DNA from 2 places in the Bacillus atrophaeus genome. Region 1 is predicted to be linked to the other one. Evidence: riboswitches for the same ligand, from Rfam matches in the RefSeq annotation. Region 1 holds a riboswitch; the other holds the start of a gene.
The links. Region 1 has a riboswitch for glycine ahead of AAHT65_RS05925 (amino acid permease). Riboswitches for the same ligand answer to the same signal wherever they lie in the genome.

Region 1 (4,566 bases):
CGTCACTGTGCTAGAGTTCGCGCCGGAACTGAAGGCAGACGAAGTCTTGCAAAAACGTCTCTACAGCCTGCCAAACGTCACTGTACTAAAAAACGTACAAACAAAAGAAATCACAGGCGATCAGAGCGTAAACGGCATCACATACGTAGACCGCGAAACAGGCGAAGAAAAACACGTTGAACTCCAAGGTGTATTCGTCCAAATCGGTCTCGTGCCAAACACTGAATGGTTAGACGAAACCGTTGAACGCAACCGCATCGGCGAAATCGCAGTCGACAAACGCGGCGCAACAAGCGTTCCTGGTTTATTCGCTGCCGGTGACTGTACAGACGGTCCTTATAACCAAATTATTATTTCGATGGGATCAGGTGCAAGTGCCGCTTTAGGCGCGTTTGATTATTTGATCCGCAATTAATACAAAAGCCGCCATATTACCTGATTGGCGGCTTTTTTGATATGTCTGCGTTGAATTAAGAAGGCAGTATTTCTTCTAAACAATCCTCGCTGATTTTATAAGCTTTTGGTCTTCTGCTCACCAGCTCAACAAATCCTTGCTGCTCTAAATAATCCATTACGCGGCTAACCAAAGATAAAGCCGGCATACTGCATGCAGTACACCGGCTTGTTAATGATTAGAGATTTAAGGAATCACCATTTAATATGACTCATCAGGTCCTTCTTTTTTTGTTTCCTCTAGTCCAATATAAAATAAATAATAAAATAAACCATAGAGGAGTCAGCAACAAGGCCGGGCGAGTTGCATCCGCAAACAGCATAATCATGAGAATGACAGCAAACAGCGCCAGAACAACGTAATTGATAAACGGCGCAAATGGCGCTTTGAATGTTGATCTTGAGTGTAATGGCGGACAGGTTTTCTTGTATCTGATATGACAAACAAGAATCACACCCCACACCCAAATAAAACAAATCGCGCTAATGGTTGTCACGATGCCAAAAGCTTGTTCCGGTATCAGTTTGCTTAAAAGAGCTCCCGCTGAGAGGACAATAACCGATACCCATAACGCGTTACTCGGCACATGATTTTTATTCAGCTTCGCAAAATTGGCCGGGCCCTGTTTCGTTTTGCTTAAATTGTACAGAATCCGGCTTGTTGAAAACATCCCGCTGTTACAAGCAGAAGCGGCTGATGTTAATACAACAAAATTAATGATACCCGCAGCAAGCGGAATACCGACTAAGCTGAAGGTTTTCACAAAAGGACTTTCGGCAGCATTCAATTCCGTCCATGGGTTAATACATAATAGGACGATAAGCGCGCCGACGTAGAAAAATAGAATCCGCAAAGGAATTTTATTAATAGCCGATGGAATATTTTTTTTCGGATTTGATGTTTCCGCCGCCGATACACCTACTAATTCCACACCGACATATGCAAAGATCACCATTTGGAAAGAAAGCAAAAAGCCTGAAAATCCGTTTGGAAACAAGCCGCCATGCTCCCAAAGATTTGTAACCGAAACCGTTCCTGTGTGGGTCTTGAATCCGATCACCAGCAAAATAACACCAATCACAATTAATGCGAGAATCGTAATGACCTTTATTAAAGCAAACCAAAACTCCAATTCTCCAAAAAGCTTGACCGTTAATAGATTGAACCCTAATAAAATGAGTAAACAGATAAGTGCAGGGATCCACTGCGGAATATCAAACCAATATTTCACATATACACCGACGGCAATCACATCCGCCATAGCCGTCATAATCCAGCAAAACCAGTAAGTCCAGCCGGTGACAAACGAGGCCCGCGGTCCCAGATACTCCTCGGCAATATCTGTTAACGATTGATACCCCGCTTTAGATAACAGCAGTTCTCCCAGCGCCCGCATCACGAAAAAAAGCGCCATACCTACAATGAAATACGCAAAGATGATAGAAGGACCCGCCAATTGAATCGCCTTACCGGAGCCTAAAAATAAACCGGTGCCAATCGTCCCGCCAATGGCGATGAGCTGTACATGCCGATTGGACAAGTCCCTCTTTAATTCTCGCTGTTCCAAATCAAACTCCTCCTTACCTCTTTATTGTGAAACGACGAGCAATAAATAAAACCCATAAAAAAAAGAGATTGGATGTCCTCCAATCTCGTGGTCATAAGAATAACAAATCATATTTGTGCGCTGACAATCATCAGCACGACAAATACATATTCGGTACTCTTCTGTCCTTTTGCCTGAGATTGTGAACCCTTCGGCGCCGCGGAATCTCCGCGGTCTCTCCAGAAGCTGCTCCTGCTATAGTGTGACCCACAGCAATCATAGCTTGCTACTTATTGAATTTTTTCGATAGAAACAACAACTATCAGATAACTTTTTATTTTAATAGGGATTGGGTGGTTTGTCAATGGTGATTTTTATTTCATAATTAGAAGTATTTAATCAAAAAATAGTTTTAGATAAAAGAAAAAAATCTGTTTGCCTTGGGGGAGTTTTTTCATGGCTGGAAGATGGTACTCAAAAGAAGAAAAACGAAACATACTTTCAGAATGTGATCAGGGAAATGCTTCGGTGAAAGAAAATATAGCATTCATACCGAAACAATTCGTGAATGAGCACATTTTTCATTATTTAATAATTTAAGGGTTTAACAAGCGGATTGTCTCTGTTAGTATGGCAACCAAAGGAGGAGGATAAATTATGCAAAGCATAATGAAGCTAACCACAGGTAAACTGGCAGCCTTGGTATTCCTAGTAGGTGCCTTAGCCCTCTTGGTTTTACCTAATGCTGCAGATGCCGCAGAATCCCAAGCTACATATGAAGTTGAAAACCTCAACAATAGTGAGCTAAAGATGACGTTCGATCGTGCAGAAGTCCGTATTGACGCTGAAGGTAATGCAACACTAAAAGATCATGTAACGGGCGAAGAGCAAGTTCTCCCTAAAAGTTCAACTGACAAAAATGGTGATCCTAGAAGGTGATCGAAATATACAAAATCATCATTCCTTCAATAATAGCCATATTTGTCCTATGGATTTTATTACAGATTTCACTCGATATGAGCATCTTTAAGAATCAATGAATTATTTTATCGTATTCATTATCTTCTTTCTCTTTATGAAGATGGTGAAAGACAATTGATGAAAGCTAAAAGACACAGCACGTCACCTGGATGATATCGTACACACAAAAAGCTACTTCAACGTGAAGTAGCTACCTTTTGTTAAATACCCATTTTGATCCATCTAGTTTTAGAAAATCGAAGAATAATTACGTTTATGATAATAATTGAAATTAAATATATAAAAATATATAAAATATCATTAATCCCAAGTGTCATATGATCAGATTGCAACACTCTTTCTATTCGGTGGTACATGGTGTTACCTGCCTCAAAAGGAGCAATAAAACCAAACGTTTTATTGCTTATAGCTACTAAAATAACAGAAGTAATCCAATAAACTATACTAACACCTATACTAGTTAATATATTAGAACTTAACATACTTATGGTTCCAATGATTAAAATATACTGCAATATAACTGCAGAAAATAAGAATAGCATTAATGTAAAATGGGAAAAATCATGGTACATCAACGATATGATGAGCAGACTAAGCGCTATAAACGCAAAACATTCCAAAAATAAAACAGCTATCTTTTTATAAAAGAAGGTATAGATGTTTTCTCCAATTAATTTATAAAAGAGAATATTTTTATTTGAATACTCTCTATTGATAAAGAAAGCTATAACAAATGAAAATAACATCAAACCAAATTGAGTGGCAACGGTATAGGAGCTAAAGAAAAACATCTCAGATGTAACATTGCTGACTTTATCGATTCCAATAAGCAAAAAATACCCCAGTAAAAATAAAAAAACGACCATAGATCCTAATATAATAAAAACTTTGTTGCTCATACTTTTTTTTAACTCTAATTTCATCTTATGCCCCCACTGTTCCATTACTCATTTATATACACTTCAATTAACTTTTCCACTGAATCACATTTATGGATTTTTTGATCATGAAATATATAATTATCCCCATCTATCGCCTTTAAATCAGACAAATCGTGTGTAATATTAATGATAATCTTCTCTGGGTTCTCCTGGATATACTTTTTCAGAAAACGATGAATTTCCATAACCGTTTTTTTGTCTAATGAATTTGTTATTTCATCTAAAACAATAATATTTTTATCCTCTAGTAAAAAGCTAAGCAATTTTAATTTTTGCTTTTGCCCATCACTTAAATTTTTGATAAGAACTTTACCATCTATATTATCAAGATTAAGTAATTGAGCAATCTTATTTATCATTTCTGCATCAAACTTTTCACTCAAAAAGTTTAATAAAAAGTCCTTAGAAACATCATGAGGTATATTCGACGAGCTAGATATTAAAGAAACATTTTGACGAATATCTCTATCGACTCGTTTGCTATTATTTAATAAAAAGTCTTTAGCAAGCTGTGATTTACCGACTCCATTTTTTCCGACTATATGATTGATTTTCCCATTCGAAAAATGTAAGTCCGTGTTCTGAAGTAACGTTTTACCTTTCACTTTTAAAGTATAGTTCGCTATATTCATATACATACTCCT
Region 2 (4,566 bases), 1.5 Mb from region 1:
AATAAACTCTCCGTCAAGGTCTTCGGGAGCGGCATCCTTATCGGTTATAAAGGTGATTTTCATCGGGTTTGGTTCGCCGCCTGTTTTTTCACGCCAGTGCCAGTAAAAAGGCCTATTCATAATCTGTTTGTCCATCTCAACTGTCAGCTGCACGGTCATATGGCCCAGTCCCTGATCGATGATAGGGCAGCTGTTTGCTTGAAAGAAACGAAGTAAAAATTGGTGAACCTCTTGCTGTTTCACTTGTAAAACCTCCTTACAGGCTATGATCCTCTTTTTTCAGCCGGCTGCTGTTCGTACGAGAGGAAGGACGTCAAATTTTCCATTTTGATCTTGATTTCTTCATCTGTTGCCGAATGAAACAAAATATCATGCAGATGTTCTTCGAAATTGGCAACTTGAATTTTAGTTAAAATATCATCAAGTTCACCGACTACCTTTTCAAACAAATGAATTTTTTCATAAAGCAGCTTTAAAATATGCTCTTCAACCGTATGCTTTGTCGCCATATTGTAAATATGCACGTCACGCTCCTGCCCAAGCCGGTGTATTCTGCCGATTCTCTGCTCAAGCCGCATCGGATTCCAAGGCAGGTCATAGTTAATGATATTGTTGCAAAATTGCAGGTTGATCCCTTCACCGCCGGCTTCTGTAGCAATCAGCACTTGTACTTTGCCGCGGAAAAGATCCTTCATCCAATCTTTTTTCCCGCGTTTAAATCCGCCCCGAAACGGCACAGAACTGATTCCGTTTTGCTGGAGAAACCATTGCAGGTAAATTTGTGTCGCCCGGTATTCCGTAAAAATGATGACCTTATCATCTATTTTTTTAATGAGGTCAACAACCTGAATCGCTTTTGAGTTTTGCGTCACTTCATTAATGCGGTCCATTAAAACTGAAATTGTATCTTCACTGATGGCGGGCGCTTGTTTTTCTCTTTGATCAAGCATTTTTTTGAGCGTCATGTAGACGGCTTCCCTGCTTGAACAGCACTCCCGCTGCAGGGTCATTATAGAGAACATGCTGGCGGCCTGCTGCCTGTCTTCCTTCAGCCGTGTGATCTCATCATATAGCGCCTGCTCTGTCGGAGAGAACGTAATCGGCACCGTTTCCACATAGCGCTTTGTCCAGGTCAGTCCGGTGTCTTGCCGTCTGTTGCGGATCATGACTTTATTGACCAGGCTCTTTAAATGGTCATGAGCATCGATGCCTGAATTCTTTTTCGAAAAAACGTCATGAAAATGGTTTTCGTTACCTAAATGGCCCGGTTTTAATAAAGACACCAAATTGAAAATTTCTTCAATGCGGTTCTGGATGGGTGTCGCCGTCAAAAGCAGACAATATTTTTTAACGAGATACCGAACGAATTCATAGTTTTTCGTTTTGCTGTTTTTCAGTTTGTGTGCTTCGTCAATAATAACGAGATCATATGGAATAGAAAGCACAATTTCACGATGGGGCGAGCGCTTAGCCGTATCGATGGAGGAAACGACGATGTCGCATTGCTCCCAGACGTAGCTCTTTTTCTGTTCAACTGCAGGGATTAAAAATTTTTCTTGCAGCTCTTTCACCCACTGTGATACAAGTGAAGCCGGCACCAAAATAAGAATTTTTTTGGCCAGACCGCGAATCATATACTCTTTTAAAATCAGACCCGCTTCCACTGTTTTTCCCAAACCGACTTCATCCGCTAAAATGGCTTTGCCGTTCATTTTTTCGACGACCTTTTGCGCCACTTCCAGCTGGTGGGGAAGCGGAGTAAAGGAAGGTAGGTATAAAGGGGCCCGCAAGCCTTCGAACTCAGGAATTGCAAGTTTTTCCTGGATTTCTGCTGACAGTTTGTAAAGCTCCCAGTTTGACCAAGGCCCGTCTGCTTTGAGACGTTCTGAGAATTCTTCAGGCCATCGTGCATCATAATGTATTTCTGCATCCATCTGTATGTCAACCGCCTTTCTGCTGGCTCATGATTCTCTTTTATAAAAATACATACCATTGCTACCCATTATTTTTTATTGCCCAATATGTATGGTGAGTGTTAGGATATGGGTAAGAGTTTTACCTTAAGATATTGTTTTAGTATGTCCATAAAAATTGGTAAATATGAGCGAATGACAGCAAGGGGAGAGACCTGACCGTAAACTTGGGATTCAGGCGCCGAAGGAGCAAACTGCGGAGTGAATCTCTCAGGCAAAAGAACTCTTGCTCGACGCAACTCTGGAGAGTGTTTGTGTACACATGCAAACCACCAAAGGGGACGTCTTTGCCTAAATCGCAAAGTAAACTTTCAGGTGCCAGGACAGAGAACCTTCATTTTCGAATGAGGTGTTTCTCTGTCCTTTTTTATATGGTTTTTAGCCGCACCCATTTTGGTCAAATGAGAAGAGGGGGAAGTGTATGTTGAAAAGAACACCTTTATATGATGTGTATAAAGAATACGGCGGGAAGACGATTGATTTCGGGGGATGGGAGCTGCCTGTTCAATTTTCTTCTATCAAAAAAGAGCATGAGGCTGTCCGGACAAAAGCGGGACTGTTTGATGTATCCCATATGGGAGAAGTGAAATTGACCGGAAAAGACAGTCTGTCCTTTTTGCAAAAGCTGATGACAAATGACGTGTCAAAGCTTGAGCCGGGCTGCGCGCAATATACGGCAATGTGCTATCCCGATGGCGGGACGGTTGATGATCTGCTCATCTATCAAAAAGCAGACAGCCATTACCTCCTTGTCATCAATGCTTCTAATATAGAAAAAGATATCAATTGGCTGAAGGAACACGCAGAAGGTGATGTACATATCGAAAACCTTTCAGATCAGCTGTCTCTTTTGGCTGTGCAAGGGCCTGAAGCAGAAACTGTTATGAAAAAGCTGACTGCATGTGATGTATCAGCTCTTAAGCCTTTTACATTTCTAAACGACGCTGAAATCGGCGGGTGCAAAGCGCTTATTTCGAGAACCGGATATACCGGAGAAGACGGCTTTGAGCTGTATTGCCGGAATGAAGATGCGGTGAGCTTGTGGAAACAAATCATAGAGGCGGGAGAGGGTCAGGGACTGATTCCGTGCGGACTTGGGGCGCGAGATACACTCAGGTTTGAGGCGAAGCTGCCATTGTACGGGCAGGAGCTTACTAAGGATATTACACCGATCGAAGCGGGAATCGGTTTTGCTGTAAAACATACAAAGGATTCTGATTTTTACGGGAAATCAGTATTGAGCGAACAAAAAGAAAATGGCGCGGATCGAAAGCTCGTCGGTTTGGAGATGATCGAAAAGGGCATCCCGAGACACGGTTACGCTGTCATGCAAAACGGAACACCAGTCGGAACAGTTACAACCGGCACACAGTCGCCGACACTGAAAAAAAATATCGGCCTTGCGCTGATGAAACGGGAAGCCAGTGAGATTGGGAGTATTGTGGAAGTGGAGATTCGGAATAAACTCGTAAAAGCACAAGTGGTCAAAACCCCATTTTATAAACGAAAAAAATAAGCACTCGGAAAGGAGCAATGATATGAAGCATCGTTATTTGCCCGCGACAGAACAGGATAAAAAAGAAATGCTGGCCGCCATTGGCGTGAGCAGTACAGATGAGCTGTTTGCTGACATTCCGGACAGCGTGAGATATAAACAGGACTATCAGATTAAACAATCTAAATCGGAAACAGAGCTAACGAAAGAGCTCACGAAGCTCGCCGCTAAAAACCGTGATGCCGGAACCTATGCATCTTTTTTGGGAGCAGGCGTTTATGATCATTATCAGCCTGTGATTGTGGATCATGTTATTTCAAGATCTGAATTCTATACGGCATATACCCCTTATCAGCCGGAGATTTCTCAAGGGGAGCTTCAAGCGATCTTTGAATTCCAGACGATGATTTGCGAATTGACTGGCATGGATATCAGCAATTCCTCCATGTATGACGGCGGGACCGCTTTAGCTGAAGCAGCCATGCTCGCTTCCGGGCATACGAAAAAGAAAAAAATCGTCGTTTCCGCCTCGGTTCATCCGGAGTCGAGGGAAGTGCTGAAAACATACGCGAAAGGCCAGTATATTGAAGTGGTGGAAGTCCCTGCGGTAAATGGCGTGACAGATCTTGACGCCTTAAATGAAGCCGTTTGTGATGAAACGGCTGCCGTTATCGTCCAGTATCCGAATTTTTTCGGAAGAATAGAGCCTTTAAAAGAGATAGAACCGATTGCCCATAAAGGCAACAGCATGTTTATTGTGTCATCCAATCCGCTTGCTCTCGGACTTCTGACTCCTCCAGGCGCGTTTTTTGCTGATATTGTGGTCGGGGATGCGCAGCCGTTTGGCATACCGGCGGCTTATGGAGGACCGCACTGCGGTTTCTTTGCGGTCACTAAAAAATTAATGAGAAAGATGCCGGGCCGTCTTGTCGGCCAAACGGAGGATGAAAACGGAAAAAGAGGATTCGTCCTCACCCTTCAAGCGAGGGAACAGCACATCCGCCGCGATAAAGCGACATCAAATATTTGTTCGAATCAAGCATTAAACGCGCTTGCAGCTTCTGTGGCGATGACCGCATTGGGAAAAGCCGGCGTAAA

Region 2: another riboswitch for glycine. It lies ahead of gcvT (glycine cleavage system aminomethyltransferase GcvT); the one in region 1 lies ahead of AAHT65_RS05925 (amino acid permease).

The regions. Positions count from the first base shown of each region.
Region 1 is NZ_CP154443.1:1,152,553-1,157,118, forward strand. Features, by position in the region: gene ahpF (alkyl hydroperoxide reductase subunit F) at 1-415, shown strand, start outside; gene AAHT65_RS05925 (amino acid permease) at 669-2,021, opposite strand; glycine riboswitch at 2,173-2,253, opposite strand; partial or broken gene AAHT65_RS05930 (Pathogenicity island protein) at 2,658-2,930, shown strand; partial or broken gene AAHT65_RS05935 (hypothetical protein) at 2,945-3,099, shown strand; gene AAHT65_RS05940 (peptide ABC transporter permease) at 3,182-3,904, opposite strand; gene AAHT65_RS05945 (ATP-binding cassette domain-containing protein) at 3,925-4,554, opposite strand.
Region 2 is NZ_CP154443.1:3,922,159-3,926,724, reverse strand. Features, by position in the region: gene AAHT65_RS19705 (YqhG family protein) at 1-243, opposite strand, end outside; gene AAHT65_RS19700 (DEAD/DEAH box helicase) at 264-1,934, opposite strand; glycine riboswitch at 2,109-2,209, shown strand; gene gcvT (glycine cleavage system aminomethyltransferase GcvT) at 2,395-3,489, shown strand; gene gcvPA (aminomethyl-transferring glycine dehydrogenase subunit GcvPA) at 3,512-4,566, shown strand, end outside.